2 regions of the Exiguobacterium sp. MH3 genome follow, and region 1 is predicted to be linked to the other one. Evidence: predicted binding sites of a transcription regulator. Region 1 holds the regulator's gene; the other holds the start of a gene.
What was found. The regulator Rex, encoded in region 1, represses fermentation and respiration genes when NADH is low (regulators of the CRP and FNR family bind a similar motif). The targets are predictions, from matches to a motif close to TTGTGAAATATTTCACAA.
Positions count from the first base shown of each region.

Region 1 (7,599 bases):
ATACCAGCGTGTGCCGAGCCACTCGACGTCTCGGTACGCGAGCGCAAGTTTTTGTAGACGTTCTTCACGAGCTGTTTGCATGACATCGTCTCCTTTAGCGCGCTTTGTGAATTTCTTTTTCCGTGATATACGTTGGATCAATCTTTCGTGAGATGAACTCTAACGTCTTTCGACAGAGCCAGTAGAACGGAATGACGACGATGACGAGACCGATCAAGAAGTACGTGTTCGGTCGATCGACCGCCCAAACGATCAGACCGGCGAGTGCTCCGTACTGTAAGATGCCGATCAGGACATGTACCTGATAGAGCCGTCTTGCTGAATCCTTTGATGTGTATTCCGCGACAAGCGCGAACCGCTTCCGTTGTAGCAACATGTCATAGCCAAAATACAATAACGGGACGATCATCGCGTAGATTGGTTTCTCGAGTGTGTTACTGAGCGCTAAGAATGCCGCAAGCATGACCCACATGCCGGTCTTCGTCTTCTGATGCATCTCTTCGTACAGCGCCGCTAAGGCATCTGTTTGTGTATGTACGTGTTCCATGATCATCCACCTTTCTATACTGTCATATACTTACATTTTACTCGATCGGTTTCATCTGTAGTACGATTTTTGAAAAAAAAGACGTCCTACCGCTTAGGGTAAGACGTTTTCCATGAAGACTACGCACTGACCTGGATGATCAGATAGATGACGCTATAGGCAACGATCGCGAGCGGTATCATCGCGACACCGATCAGCCAGCCGTTTTTGTCGCGGATACCGAGATATAAGACGAGACACCCTACGATGAAGGCGATTAAGGTCGTGAACGGATTCATGGTTGTTCCCCCTCTGACTTGTTTCTGTTCTTAAAATTCCCCCTCTTCTCGTCTCATAAACCCTTCAAGGCGCTTCGGCACGCAAGAAAAGCCAGACGGATACCCGCCTGACTTTATCTGTAGTTACTTATTTTTTCGTGATGACGACTGTTTTCGTAACAACGTGTCCACCGATATCCTTCAGTTTCAAGTTGTACGTGTTTTTCCCCTTCTTGAGCGTCACTTTTTTCGTGATTGTCTTTTTGAAGGCTCTCATTTGGTATGGTTCCTTGAAGGTATGACGGTATACCGCATTATCATTCATATCAAATCGAATCTCATCATAATTATCTTGAAGAACGATTTTAAGAGATGCTGTCTTTGTTTTTGCTGATACTGTTTTTGGTGCTGTCACTTTTAAAGTCGGCAATGTCGAATCTAGAATGACTTGACGACTAAATACCAAGCGATTTCCTTTTCCATCATAAGCTTCGACTTTAAACGATTTGACGCCATCTTTCGTATAGGTCACATCATGGCTGAACACATACTGCTGTTTTGCTGCATCAAAACGAAGCTGGACGGCTTTTCCGTTAATTTTGAATGATTTGATCCCTGACTCATCGGATACATGACCCGCGATAGTAACTACTTTAGATGTCGACAGACCGAGTGCGACCGGTGTGTCGATTTGGACGGTCGGTACCGCCTTGTCGATGCCTGTCGTGTTCACCGATTTCGTCACGGTATTTCCTGCATAATCCTTGACGACAAAATCAATCTTCGCTGACTTCGAGAGACCTTTGAGTTCATATGCTTTTTCTGTCGGTGCAAGCGGCTGTTTGAGGACACTTGTTCCATCGACGAGAATGTCATACGACGCTACACCTGTTCCCTGATCGCCTGCTGTCCAAGAAAGTGTTTCTTTTGCAGTATCCCATTGAACAGTTGCTGCTGGTTTTTTCGTATCAATATAGACGGGGAAGAGATTCGACTGCCACTTCGCATTCGGATAATCGATGACTGATTTCACTTGGTAATAGTAAAGACCGTCTTTGACTGGTTTTCCATTGACTGTTCCATCCCAAGCCGCACTTGTGACGGGTGTGAACCCATCTTCAGAACCGCTATCATAATAGTTCTTCACAACGTCTGTTTGTAGATCTAATTTACGGAGTGTTGCTTTATTCCGGTCAAGAATCGAATACTCGACTTTTCGTGCATTACGAAGGAACGAGAGGACTGGGAACGCCTCGTCAACGCTACCATCGTTGTTCGGTGAGAACGCAACCTTGTTTTCAACGACTTTTCCCGCCGTGTTCGTGCCGAGGAACTCGAAATCATCTTTTACTTCTGTCGCTAATCCAGTTAATCCGTAGAATGTCTTCTCTTCGTCATAACGCGGTGCATCGACGATCGGTGCCTGATCCCACTTTCCTTTGAATCCGACGTACGGCACTGTCAATTCCGGATTTTTACTCTTCGTATCGATTAAACGAACGAAACCTTCAACGAAGTAGCCATTTTCAAAGACTTGCTCAAGTGGAAGACCGTTTGCCCAATCGACCGTATCTTTCAAATCGACCGATACACTTACTTTCGTTGAGCTCTTCGGATTGATGGAGACAGAACTTGCTTTTTTCGAACCGACTGCGAATGAGATTGGGAACGTTCCTTTATTCGGATCGACCGCATCCACTGAGTTTTTCTTATAAATATTGTTGGCTTCCAGGAAGTTCGTTCCTTCTGCACCGAGATCCGATTGTACCGTTCCGGCTAATTGATATGTCACTTTTTCGCTACTATAGTTTTTCAAATCGAGCGTGAATGTGAATTTTTCGCCGACCTCTTTGAGTGCAGCCTTTCCTTCACCCGATTTCGTTTCCGTAACGACGACTGGTGTTTTCATCGCAGCACGTAGATCCATTAAACCAGCACCTTCACGACGTGGTGAATAGAAGCTACCAGTTTTCGCTTCAGCATTATACTGCCCTTTATCAAGCTGTGGACGTGACGTGTTCATGAGGATATTCTTCGCGAGTTTAACGCGTGTCGCACCATCGACTTTGAAATCCTTCGCGATTCGTTGCATGACAAGTGCCGTTCCTCCGGCGACGTGTGGTGCTGCCATCGATGTTCCACTCATGACGCCATATTCGTTATCATTGAGCGTCGAGTAGATTTTTCCACCCGGTGCCGTGATTTCAGGTTTGAAATCAAGATTTGGTGTGACACCCCATGACGTGAAATCAGACATCTCGCCCGCTACTGGGTTATCTGCTGAGACCGCTTTTCCATCGAACGTGACAGCAATTGCTTTTCCTGCTTTCGCTTTTTCTTCAAGATCATTCCCATCCGCGATGCTGAGCGTCACCATCGGAATCGTCGGATTGTTAAGTGCCATGCTGACATAATCCCCATGATCGACTCGTCCACGAACGATGACACCGGCTGCTCCTTGTTTCTCAGCTTCTGCTTGAATCATACCGTAATTGAAACTGCCGTTACGCACAACAAAGACAACTTTTCCTTTGACATCTTTTCCTTGATAGTTCGATGCTTGACCATCGCCGACATAAATGACGTCTTGCTTCTCCTTGTTGAATATCTTAATCGGATTCGGCGAGTCCTGTTTTTGGTACGCCAAATACCCAGCATCTTGTCCGTCAATCGTCAGTGCCATACCTTCAAGCGTTAATTTCGTATTCTCTAGCGATGCGACTTGTAGCGCTTGGCTGATCAACCCTGGAGATCCTACAACACCGATGTCAGGATTCGCTGTATACGGATTGCCTGCACCATGTCCTGTGAATGCCGAGTTTCCAGCAGAGATCGCACATAAGATCCCGTTGTTCATTGCGTTGACGATTGCCCGTTGTTCCGGATCATCTGCGTTGACGAATGATGCCGTCGAACCGAGACTCATGTTGATGACATCCGCTCCGAGTGCAATCGCATCATCAATCGCTTTGATGTAGATATCACTGAATGTCGATGGCATGCCTGGATCATTTCCGAATACTTTCATCGCGAGGAGTTGTGTTTCCGGTGCGACCCCTTTGATACCACCGTTCGCTTCGTCTCCATTAGCACCGACCGTACCCGCTACGTGCATTCCGTGCATCGATGCACCTGCACCTAAATCACGGATTTCGCTATCGTGATCAGCGTAGTTATAGCCGTATGGGACTTTTTCCGTAAAATACTTCCCTTTTAGTCCTTTTGTTTCTTTAGCACTCTCAACCTTCGAAGAAGTCAAATCGATCTTCGTCTCCGGGCTCAACACCATATCTTTATGCGATGGATCAATCCCCGTATCGATGACCGCTACGATTGTCCCTTCCCCTTTGAAGCCATAATCCTGCCATGTTTCTTTTGCATTAACCATATCTTTGCTATACAACATGTCTGGTTTTGCGCCTTTATCGGCTTTCGGTCGCGCGTATTCATGGGCGATATGTACGCTCTTGACTCCGGCGAGTTGTTTGATGTCTTCGATGTCGCCGAACTTGACTTCACCACTGAATCCGTTGATGACGGTCGTGAAGCTTTCCTTATATGTAACGGGAATCGATTTTTTAGCGATCGCTGACTTGACTGATTTTTGGACGCTGACGAGGCGATCCTTAATCGACTCTTTTTCGGCATTGCTCAATGTGCTATACCGCTTGTTTTGTGCCTGCGCGATTTGAATCGCCGGCTTCTGCTCCATCTCGATGACGACACGGACCTTGTCAGACTGCTTATACACCTTCTCCTGTCCTGTTTTCTTAAGTGAGAGGGCGTGCGGCTTTTGACCGCTTGCCTTATCTTGCGAGGACAGTGCTCCTTGAGCACTAACCAAGTTGGAAGATGTCATTAAGACAGCTGCCAAGAGTGCGATTTCCTTCTTCATGCTTCTTTTCCCCTTTTCTAAAAAACCATAATGATGTTACCAACAAAACAGTTAAACGAAAATTCTGTATATTTAGTTTAATGAAATAGATGGAAATAAACAATTCGGTTCTGTCTGTTTTATATAATTATTTGTTTTTATTGACACTTTATATTACATTTCCATATTTTGAAAACAATAAAAAAACTCTTGAATCCTCAAGAGTTTGAAGTGTACGAATATGGTGGAGACTATCGGGATCGAACCGACGACCTTTTGGCTGCCAGCCAAACGCTCTCCCAGCTGAGCTAAGCCCCCATGAATTAACTTTAGTATACGCATCGCTAACTGCTTTATCAATATAAAAATAACGCTTTCATAAAAAGAATTCCTTCCAAAATCGTCGGAAGGAATTCACGATTCATTTATTCAATTCACGCATCAAATCCGCCTGTCGTTCAAGCTCTGCCTGTTGCTCGAGGATCAAGACCTTTTTGTACGTCCGCGCAGAAATCAAGATGCTGATCTCATAGAGAACGAACAATGGGACCGAGATCATCAAGTGTGACGTCACGTCCGGCGGTGCGATCAATGCCGCAACGACGAACAGCGCAAAGTACGCATATTTCCGATTCTTTCGCATGAAAATTGGCGTCACGAGACCAAGACGTGTCAGAAACATCGTCACGACCGGCAATTGGAAAAGAAGACCGAACGGAATCGTTAATCGGATTAAGAAACTGAAGTAGTTCTCGACTCCGATGACTTGTTCGATTCCGAGTTCCTTCCCTAGTTCAGTCGAAACTTTTAATAAGAAAGGTAACAACCAAAAGTACGAGAAGGCTACACCAGCCAAAAACAGAAAGAAGATGACCGGAATATACGTCAATGTCGCTTTTTGCTCCTTGTCATACAGACCAGGGCGGACGAATGCCCACAGTTGATACATCCAGAACGGTGATGCCAACACGATTGCGATGATGAACGCAAGATTCAAATATAACATTAAAGGATCTGCGACGTTGAAGGCATTCAAACCGATACCGAGCTCTTTTAAGTCCGCTTGCAAGAAGCGAACGAGCGGTCGGACGAGCGGAAATGCAACAGCGAACAGGACGACGACGATGATAAGCGACCAGACGATCCGTTTACGCAGTTCGTCCAGATGCGACGTCACGCTTTGTTCTTGATCAATCGCCATGATTCAATCACTTCTCTTTCGGTTCATCCTTTTTATCGTCGTCCATGATACCGTTCGTTGCGCTCTTGAACTCTTTCAATGTCTGACCCGCAGCACGACCAAGTTCAGGTAACTTCTTCGGTCCGAAAATGATTAATGCGACGACACCGATTAGTGCTAAGCTACCTGGTCCGATGAATGCTATAGTTGACGGGATAAGGTTTTCCATTATGATTTCACTCCTTCAGCTGATTGCGAATAATGCTTCATGAAATAAACTAACGACTGCAACTCGATCGATAAATCGATGTGATGGACCCGGACGCTCGCTGGCACGTTCAACCGCGCGGGCGTAAAGTTCAGGATGCCAGTCACACCATACTCGACTAACTCATCCGCTACTGACTGCGCGAACTGGGATGGAACCGTCAAGATGGCAACATCGACCTGATTCGCTTCGATTTGTTCTTTCATGTCCGAAACATGATAGATTGGAACGTCATGCGTCGTTGTTCCGACCTTCTCTTCGTCCGCATCAAACGCAACGACTATCCGAGTACTATTATTCTTTAAAAAGTTATAATTTGCAAACGCTGTTCCGAGATGACCGACCCCGATTAAGGCAACATTCGTCACCTCATCTTGATTCAAGGTTTTGCGGAAAAACGTTAAGAGATGTTGAACGTTATATCCATACCCCTTCTTCCCTAATGCCCCAAAGTAGGAAAAATCGCGACGAATCGTTGCTGAATCAACCTTCACCGCCTCGCTTAACTCAGCAGAAGAGACGCGGAGCTTGCCTGAATTGTATAAACTTTGGATGAAGCGATAATATAGCGGCAACCGTTTTGCTGTCGCTTGTGGAATTTTTGTGTCTGGTCCATTCATCCTGCAGTTCCCCCTTCGGCCACATCCATCGTGGCACCCAAATCTTTGCAAAAAGCTTTCTACTCTCCTTGATTGTAAACCACTTCACATAGAGTCACAAATAATATATTCCGCAGGACCTCGCGCTTTTGTTCGTGATAGACTAAAGGGTGGAAGGATGGATGGAAATGATACTCTTACAAGTCAACCAACTCTCGAAATCATTCGGCGTTGAGCCGATTTTAGAAAATATCAAATTGGAAGTACAAGAGCGTGACCGGATTGCGCTCGTCGGACGAAACGGTGCCGGTAAATCGACCTTGCTCAAAATCATCGCTGGCGAACTCAGTCATGACTCGGGCGACATCATGAAAGGCAAGGATGTCAAAATCGGTTATCTCGCGCAAGACAGTGGTCTCGAATCGAACGAGACGATCTGGAACGAGATGCTGACCGTCTTTGAACATCTCCAAGAACAAGAACGAACACTACGCCGGATGGAAATCGAAATGGGCATGGAGCATATCTTGAACGATCCGGTCGCGTACGATCGTCTCCTAAAGACGTACGATCAAGCGCAACACGACTTTTCAGAAGCGGGTGGTTATCAGTTCGAAGCGAATATCCGCTCCGTCCTGCACGGCATGCGCTTTTATCCGGACGATTATTCGCGCCGGATCCAAACGTTATCCGGTGGTCAACGGACACGTCTCGCCTTAGCGAAGATGCTCCTGCAAGCACCAGAGCTCCTCATTCTCGATGAGCCAACCAACCACCTCGATATCGATACGCTCGCTTGGCTCGAAAGTTACCTCGGCGGTTATCGTGGTGCCGTTCTGATCGTCTCGCACGACCGGTACTTCCTTGACCAAGT
Region 1 covers NC_022794.1:2,863,430-2,871,028, forward strand. Annotated here, with positions in the region: gene U719_RS14805 (hypothetical protein) at 1-81, opposite strand, end outside; gene U719_RS14810 (hypothetical protein) at 95-547, opposite strand; gene U719_RS16970 (hypothetical protein) at 667-825, opposite strand; gene U719_RS14820 (S8 family serine peptidase) at 953-4,699, opposite strand; tRNA gene U719_RS14825 (tRNA-Ala) at 4,921-4,996, opposite strand; gene tatC (twin-arginine translocase subunit TatC) at 5,100-5,879, opposite strand; gene U719_RS14835 (twin-arginine translocase TatA/TatE family subunit) at 5,887-6,087, opposite strand; gene U719_RS14840 (redox-sensing transcriptional repressor Rex) at 6,087-6,746, opposite strand; gene U719_RS14845 (ABC-F family ATP-binding cassette domain-containing protein) at 6,914-7,599, shown strand, end outside.

Region 2 (7,599 bases), 450 kb from region 1:
TCGATAGTCCGGTGATATCAATCCATGTCCGTCGACTCAATCGATCAGACAAACGGAAACCAGGATCGAGCTGTTCCCGAAACTTCGGGTCGAAGATGTTGAAGAACAACATCAAAGCGTAAGGGAAGACGGAATAGCCACATAATAAATAGATATGTTGAATCCGCGTAATCACCCACGGGTTCAAGGCATAAAACAACGCGGCAATCGCAAAGGCAATCAGTGAGAGATAAGAAAAGTGCTTCGAGACATAAACCGAGTGGAGCCGTTTCGTAAAAGCGAACATCGATAAAGCAGAGATCGTCAACAGTCCGATGATGAATGACTTGATCAAGACGGGACCGGATGAGCCAAACAATAGACTGAGTACATAAAACGGTAGGATGTAGAGCAATCGTGCGACATTCAGAAGCGTCGTCGTGCTCCAGCGGTTGTTCCAAGCCCCATAAATTTCTTCTAAGTAGCGATGGGAGGACAGTCCGAAGGATAGATCGCTAAACGTCACCATACCGGAACGAAACAACGGGAAGCTATAAATTAGGATGAATACAAACATACCAGATAGGACAAGGATGTCCTTACGGTACGTATGCATGAAGTTCTTGAGGTGTTGACGGAACGAGTGCATCGGACAACTCCTTTCTGCGAAAATCCGTGCTGAACTTCTTCTCTACAGGAGGGCGATATTCCTAGAAATGGATGTACTTATTTTAGCAATGAATACGAAAAGGAACGTCCATCCTAAGACGGAGCGTTACGGACGAATGCTTTCGGGTAAAGACCTACAACGAAACGAGTAGGAGGAAAGCGCATGAAATGGAAGGGAAGAGAACGGAGTTCAAACGTTGAGGATCGGCGAGGAATGGGTGGGAAAGGAATCGCCGGCATCGGTGGTGGTGTCGGAATCATCCTGCTGATCGTCATCACCTTGATGGGCGGTAATCCAGCTGAGTTACTCGGAGACTTAACCGGTGAGGATCAGCAAAATACGACGTACGAAGAAACAGCACAGGAAAAAGAAGCAGCGGACTTCGTCTCCGTCGTTTTAGCGGATACGGAACGGGTCTGGACGAAGGAATTCAAAGAAGATGGTAAGACCTATAAAGAACCGAAGCTCGTCTTATATACGGATCAAGTCAGTTCGGCTTGCGGACAAGCAGGGAAGTCCGTCGGTCCCTTTTATTGTCCCGGTGATCAGAAATTATACATCGATTTAAGCTTTTATGACGAACTACAGACGAAGTACGGGGCACCGGGCGATTTTGCGATGGCTTATGTCATTGCGCACGAGGTCGGACACCACGTCCAGACGTTACTCGGAAAGTCGGATGAGATCATGCCCCTTCGAGAGCAAATGAGTGAGGAGAAGTTCAACAAGTACCTCGTTCGATTCGAACTACAGGCCGATTATTATGCCGGCGTCTGGGCGCATCATGCGCAAGGCGAAAACTTGCTCGAAGAAGGCGATCTTGAAGAAGCGTTGACGGCAGCGAATGCTGTCGGGGATGATACGTTACAAGAGAAGGGACAAGGATATGTCGTACCGGAGAGTTTCACCCACGGCACATCGGCGCAACGAGAACGTTGGTTCCAAAAAGGCTTTGATAACGGCACGATCGAAGGCGGAGATACATTCAAAGCGAAGAATCTATAAAACGAAGCAACGACAGTCCTTTGAAACATCTTCCAGTCATTTCCGTAAAGAAGAGGGAAGGATTCAAAGGGGAGTGTCGAAGTTGAAGCACATCAGTCTATTTCTATTGCTCTATACGGCTGTCGTCGGATTGACGTACATCGTGTCACGATTTGCGCCAGACTTGTTGGTCTACATGGTCTATTTCGCCATTGCATCATTACTTGTCATCACAGGCTATTTGTTGAAACGACTCGTAATGAAACGCTAAATACCAAAAAACCTGTGTTCTGCTTGCGCGGAACACAGGTTTTCGTTATTTAAAAGCCATCTTATGAACGGAACATCGTCGGATCATCTGGAACGTTCTCCAGGTAAGCGATCCGTCCGTTTTCATCGAGACGTGCAATATCTTTTCCGTCTTGCGTGAAGACACTACCGTCTGCCCGTTTTCCGCAAACTGCCCAGCGTGTTTCATACGTTCCGGGTGTTGTTTCTTCCCAGCCTGCATACATATGCTTAATATCCTGATTCGCCGTGAACACATGACGGACGAACTGTTTCCAGGCGTCGATGCCGTGCTTTGGTTGTCCGTTCAGGACGAACGTGATGTCTGTCGTGAATAAGGAAACGAGATCCTCAAAAGCTTGTTCATCTGTGCGTGACGCGTCGAATAAGTCGAAATAACGATTCAATACCATAGTAAAAACCTCTTTCTGTTCATTAAAGTGTCATCATCCGGTCTGTGATTAACGCATGCAACCGTTCTAAATGCTCCGGTGGACAGGAGGCGTCGATTGCTTGACGGATCGAGCCAATCGATTCGCGCTTCAACGTCGATTGCCACGCCTCTTCCGCCTCTGTCATCAGATTCGAGAGTAGACCGATTTCCTGTTCCTGAATTCCCATCAAATCCTCAAAGACACCGCTTGACGCATACAACGTCTGCTTGCCCTCGATCGCTTGATAAATGTCAAAGATTTGAATTTCCTCTGCCGGACGTCGTAAGCGAAAGCCACCTTTGACACCGGGTACGGAATACAATAGATCCGCCTGGACGAGTTTTCGTAAGAGCTTTTGAAAATAAGTTGGCGAGGCACCGAGTTGCTGGCTGATGAATTCACCGGGCAACACAGCGCGATCCGGAAGGAAGGTCAAAAGCAACATCGCATAGACGGATTGCTCGACCCCGGTTTTCATTTGCATGAGAAGTCCCCTTTCGTTAAACGTGGATAATGTATATCCATAATAGTTTCATTCGAAAGAATTGTCGAGTTTTATGCTCTCACAAAACCGTCACACCTTTTCGACAGCATCTGCATGGCATCCCCGTTCCGGATTCGGTATACTAAATGTACGATATGTGAAAATATTCACTAAAAGTCGTTCACACTTTGTGAAAGGACGTTTGTATATGAATCCATTAAAAGGAATCGTCCAGATTCCACGCAGTATTCTCATTCAATTCATTATTGCAGCTTTCCTAATGGGGGTTGCGGTCATCGGTCAATCGTATGGTATCGTGTTGACGGTCGATCGGATTTTCCTAAAGGAACAACCGTTTGAAGCCGTCATTCCGTTACTACTCGTCGTCCTCGGGATGCTGTTGCTCCGGGTCGCCGTGACGTATTGGAACGGTCGTCTCGGTACGACGTTATCGGCACACATGAAGCAGGCGCTTCGGGAAGCACTCGTCGCGAAATACACAGGTCGTTCGGTCGAGATGATGCTACAAGGGCAAGCGGGACAGAAGGTCAGTGTTTTGCTCGACGCTGTAGACGAGATGGACAGCTATTATAGTCAATACTTGCCGAAAGTCGTCCAGACGACGATTGTTCCCTTGATGGTCTTGATCGCGGCATTCAGCTATGACTGGATCACCGGTCTCGTCATGATGATCACAGCACCGTTCATTCCGTTGTTCTATATCATCATCGGCATCATGACGCAAAAGCGGGCGGATGCTCAACTCGAGAAGATGACGGCATTCTCGGGAACGTTCCTTGATACGTTGCAAGGACTGACGACCTTGAAGTTATTTGGTCGTGCGAAACGACAACGTGACGTCATCGAAAAAAGCAGTCTTGATTTCCGGGATGCGACGTTAACGGTCTTGAAGCTCGCCTTCTTGTCGTCGTTGATGCTTGAGTTCATCTCGATGCTCAGCATGGGAATGATCGCACTTGAAGTCAGTCTACGCTTGATTCTGTTCCAAAGCATCACCTTCATCCCGGCATTCCTGATGCTCGTATTAGCACCAGAGTACTATCTTGCCTTAAAAGAGATGGGTGCTGCCTTCCATACAGGACGCGGTAGTGTCGCGGCAGCGAAACAGATTGCAACCGAACTAACGGCAGACGATCGTCCTGTTGCCTTTGGTCAATCAGAACTTGCGATGAACCGTCCACCACGAATCGTTTTGGATGAAGTTGATTTTACGTATCAAGAAGGACGTTTTGCCTTACAAGACGTGACACTTTCGATTGAACCGTATCAAAAGGTGGCGTTGATTGGTCGCAGTGGTGCCGGTAAGTCGACTGTCTTACAGTTGATTGCCGGACTCGCGGATCCAAAAGAAGGACGGATTCTGCTCGACGGGATTAATCGCAGTCAGGTGGAGGAAGCGAGCTGGTTCCGTCAGTTGAGCTACATCTCACAGCATCCGTATCTGTATGCCGGAACGCTGGCAGAAAACATCGCGATCGGTGAACTCCGTCAAGCGACGCCGGAAGAGATTTTTGAGGCGGCGCAGGCAGCAGGGCTCGAGGAGCTGATTGCGACGTTACCTAAAGGGATCGACACGGTGATCGGAGAAGGTGGACGTGGTCTATCAGGTGGCGAGAAACAGCGCGTTGCGTTGGCACGAGCGTTCTTGAAACGACCGAACGTCATCGTCTTTGATGAACCGACGACAGGACTCGACGTCAAAACGGAGCGATTGCTTCAACAAGCGATCGAACAGCTTGGACAAGCAGCGACAGTCATTACTGTCGCACACCGCCTGCATACGATCGAGCGCTCAGATCAAATCGTCGCCCTCGATGGCGGACGAATCGTCGATCGTGGCACTCACGATGAACTGCTTGGACGTGATTCGGAATATGCTCGGATGCGCAGCGTCCAGAGAGGGGAGGAAACACGATGAAGGAACTACTAGGAGTCTTTCGGTTGATGGTGCATCAAAAACGCGATATCGCCTGGTCGATCTTCTTCGGTGTCCTCGCCGGAGTGACAGCGGTCGGTTTATTCGCAGCAAGTGGATACCTGATTTCAAAGGCAGCCTTGTTGCCACCGATCCAGACGCTTGCCGTCTTGATTGCGCTGCAAAAAATCTCGAGTCTGACGCGCGCCGTCAGTCGGTATGCGGAACGCTATTATTCGCACCGGGCGACGTTTACGATCCTTAGTGATATCCGGACGTCGTTCTACCGGAGACTCGAGCCGCTCGCGCCAGGAATTTTCGGCAAATACCGGAGTGGGGACTTACTTGCTCGGATCGTCGGGGACGTCGAAAGTCTGCAAAATACGTTCTTACGTGTTCTCTATCCACCGATCGTCTTGTTGCTTGTCTTCTTCTGTACGATCTTTTTCGTCAGTTTCTTCTCGTGGACGATTGCTGGGATTCTATTACTTGGTTTGATTCTGACAGGTTTCTTGATTCCGGGTTGGTTCGCGTACCGCGAACAACGTTTCGCACGCTCAGTTCGTGTCCGCCGTGGTGACTTGTCGACAGAAGTGACAGAGTTGTTCCAAGGCTATCGTGACTTAAAGATTTACCAGCAACTGGATCAAAAAGAACAGGACTTGAATGCCGTAGCAAAACGGTATGTCGAAGAAGAAAAGCGTAATGGGTTACATGCCGTCTCGAACCTTGCTTTGAATACGATGGTGACGCTAATCATCTCTTGGCTCGTTCTTGGTGTCGGTGCCTATCTCGTCGCGAGTGGACAACTCGAAGGTGTCTTCCTCGCTTTACTCGTCATGACATCGCTGACGGTCTTTGAGAATGCCGCACCGATGGCGATTTTACCAGGCTTCTTTGAAGATAGCCGCCATGCTGCGAAACGACTCGATGAAGTCGTGACCGAGCAAGAGGAGCCAATCTATGACACGTTCGTTCTCGATCAGGCACCATCCTTTGAAACGAATGCATTGACGTTCACGTTCCCTGATGCACCTCGCCCGGTCTTACGTGACGTTACCGTCTCGATTCCTGCCGGCAAGAAGACGGCAATCGTCGGGGCGAGTGGTTCTGGGAAATCAACGTTACTTCAATTGATGTTACGGATGTATCCGACTGACGGATTAACGATTGCTGGTCAAGATAGTCGGACGGTTGATCCGGAAGGACTTTGGCAACACGCAAATGTTGTCTTGCAACAGAATCATTACTTTTATGGAACGCTTCGCGATAATCTATTGCTCGCAAACGAAGCAGCGACGGATGAGGCGATGCGTCAAGCGCTTGATGATGTCGGATTAACGACGTTCGAATTAAACGATCGTGTATTTGAAAAAGGCGAGAACTTGTCTGGAGGAGAAAAACAACGCTTAGCAATTGCGCGTGTGCTTTTGCGGGAAGCGTCGCTTTACTTGCTTGACGAACCAACGTCTTCCGTCGATGCTTTGACGGAACAGATGATTCTCAATCGACTGTTCGCACGGGCAGCAGACGCGACACTTGTCCTTGTTAGCCACCGGTTAGCAGGTCTTGAAGCGATGGATCAAATCATCGTCATGGATCAAGGTCACGTTATCGAAGTCGGAACATATACCGAATTGATGGCGCGACAAGGAGCGTTCTATGAATTAAAACAAGTCGAACAGTCTGTGTTTGCTCCGATTGGCTAATAAGTAGTAAAAGATAGAGGGTAATCAACAAATGTTTGACGAACAGAAGGTCGTTTTCCGAATGAAAAATCGGAAAGCGACCTTTTTTGTTAAATGGGAGAAGAAGCAGATTCATCCTCGACTCCTACAGGAAAAGAAAGCAACAAAGTAGCTTTCGTCAGGGATAGATAAGACCCGGCAGATCGCAAGAAATGCGAGTTGTCGCGGCTTATCTCCCGCCTGTGGAAAGCGAGGATGATATAAGCGGATAGTTTCTTACATCACACTACTTTTTCATGAAATAAGGGAGAACCGAAAAAGGCATGACAGTCCATCTCTGAAATGGTAAAGTCTAGAAAAAACGTGGAGGGATTTCATGCATATCGAACAATCATCCATCGTCGTCGATCAGACAACCGTTTCGTATGATCATTTTCAAATGGGATCCAAACAGGTCTGCTTCTTGATCTCGGGAGCATCTTATTTGTACGACCATCCTTACTTCTACTACAGCCGGATGGCACTACTAGCTCGAGACATCGATGTCATCTGTATTCACTATGTGACGGAAGAGCTCTTTTCGATGACAGACGCAGAATCGAATGTCTGCATGACGCGCCGGGTCGACGCTGTCGTCTCAGAAGTGCTTGCGACACATACATACGAAAACGTTCAGTTCATCGCAAAGTCGTTAGGAACGATTCCGCTAGCGGCATTGCTTGCTAAGCCGAATCTACAGAGAGCACGCTTCGTCTTCTTAACACCCGTTCTTGAAGCCGAAGTAGTCGAACAAATCGCCACATCGTCGCAAGCTGGACTCCTTGTCATCGGAACAGCCGATAAGTTTTATGATGAAGCGGCACTTGAAACGTGTCGCACCTCACAACTGACGATTGATGTTATTGAAGGAGCGAATCATTCTCTGGATCAAGGATTCGAGGTCGATCCATCGCTTGCAGTCCTTGGGCATATCGTTCGTCAAATCGAAGCCAGTTTGTTCGAACCACTACCCAAGTAACAAAAAATCCGTCCAGCAGAGAGCCTGCTGGACGGATTTTTTAGTATGGACGAAGTAAGGCACGGACGGGACTACCGTCGCCATCGACGAGCGGGAGTGGGACGGCGTTGAGGTGGTA
Region 2 covers NC_022794.1:152,208-159,806, forward strand. Annotated here, with positions in the region: gene U719_RS00895 (MFS transporter) at 1-628, opposite strand, end outside; gene U719_RS00900 (neutral zinc metallopeptidase) at 812-1,654, shown strand; gene U719_RS16795 (hypothetical protein) at 1,737-1,904, shown strand; gene U719_RS00905 (nuclear transport factor 2 family protein) at 1,966-2,334, opposite strand; gene U719_RS00910 (Rrf2 family transcriptional regulator) at 2,357-2,839, opposite strand; gene cydD (thiol reductant ABC exporter subunit CydD) at 3,048-4,778, shown strand; gene cydC (thiol reductant ABC exporter subunit CydC) at 4,775-6,484, shown strand; gene U719_RS00925 (cyclase) at 6,840-7,481, shown strand; gene kynB (arylformamidase) at 7,522-7,599, opposite strand, start outside.
Region 2: cydD (thiol reductant ABC exporter subunit CydD) is a predicted target of Rex. The motif match lies at 2,995-3,012, and genes of this name have one in related genera.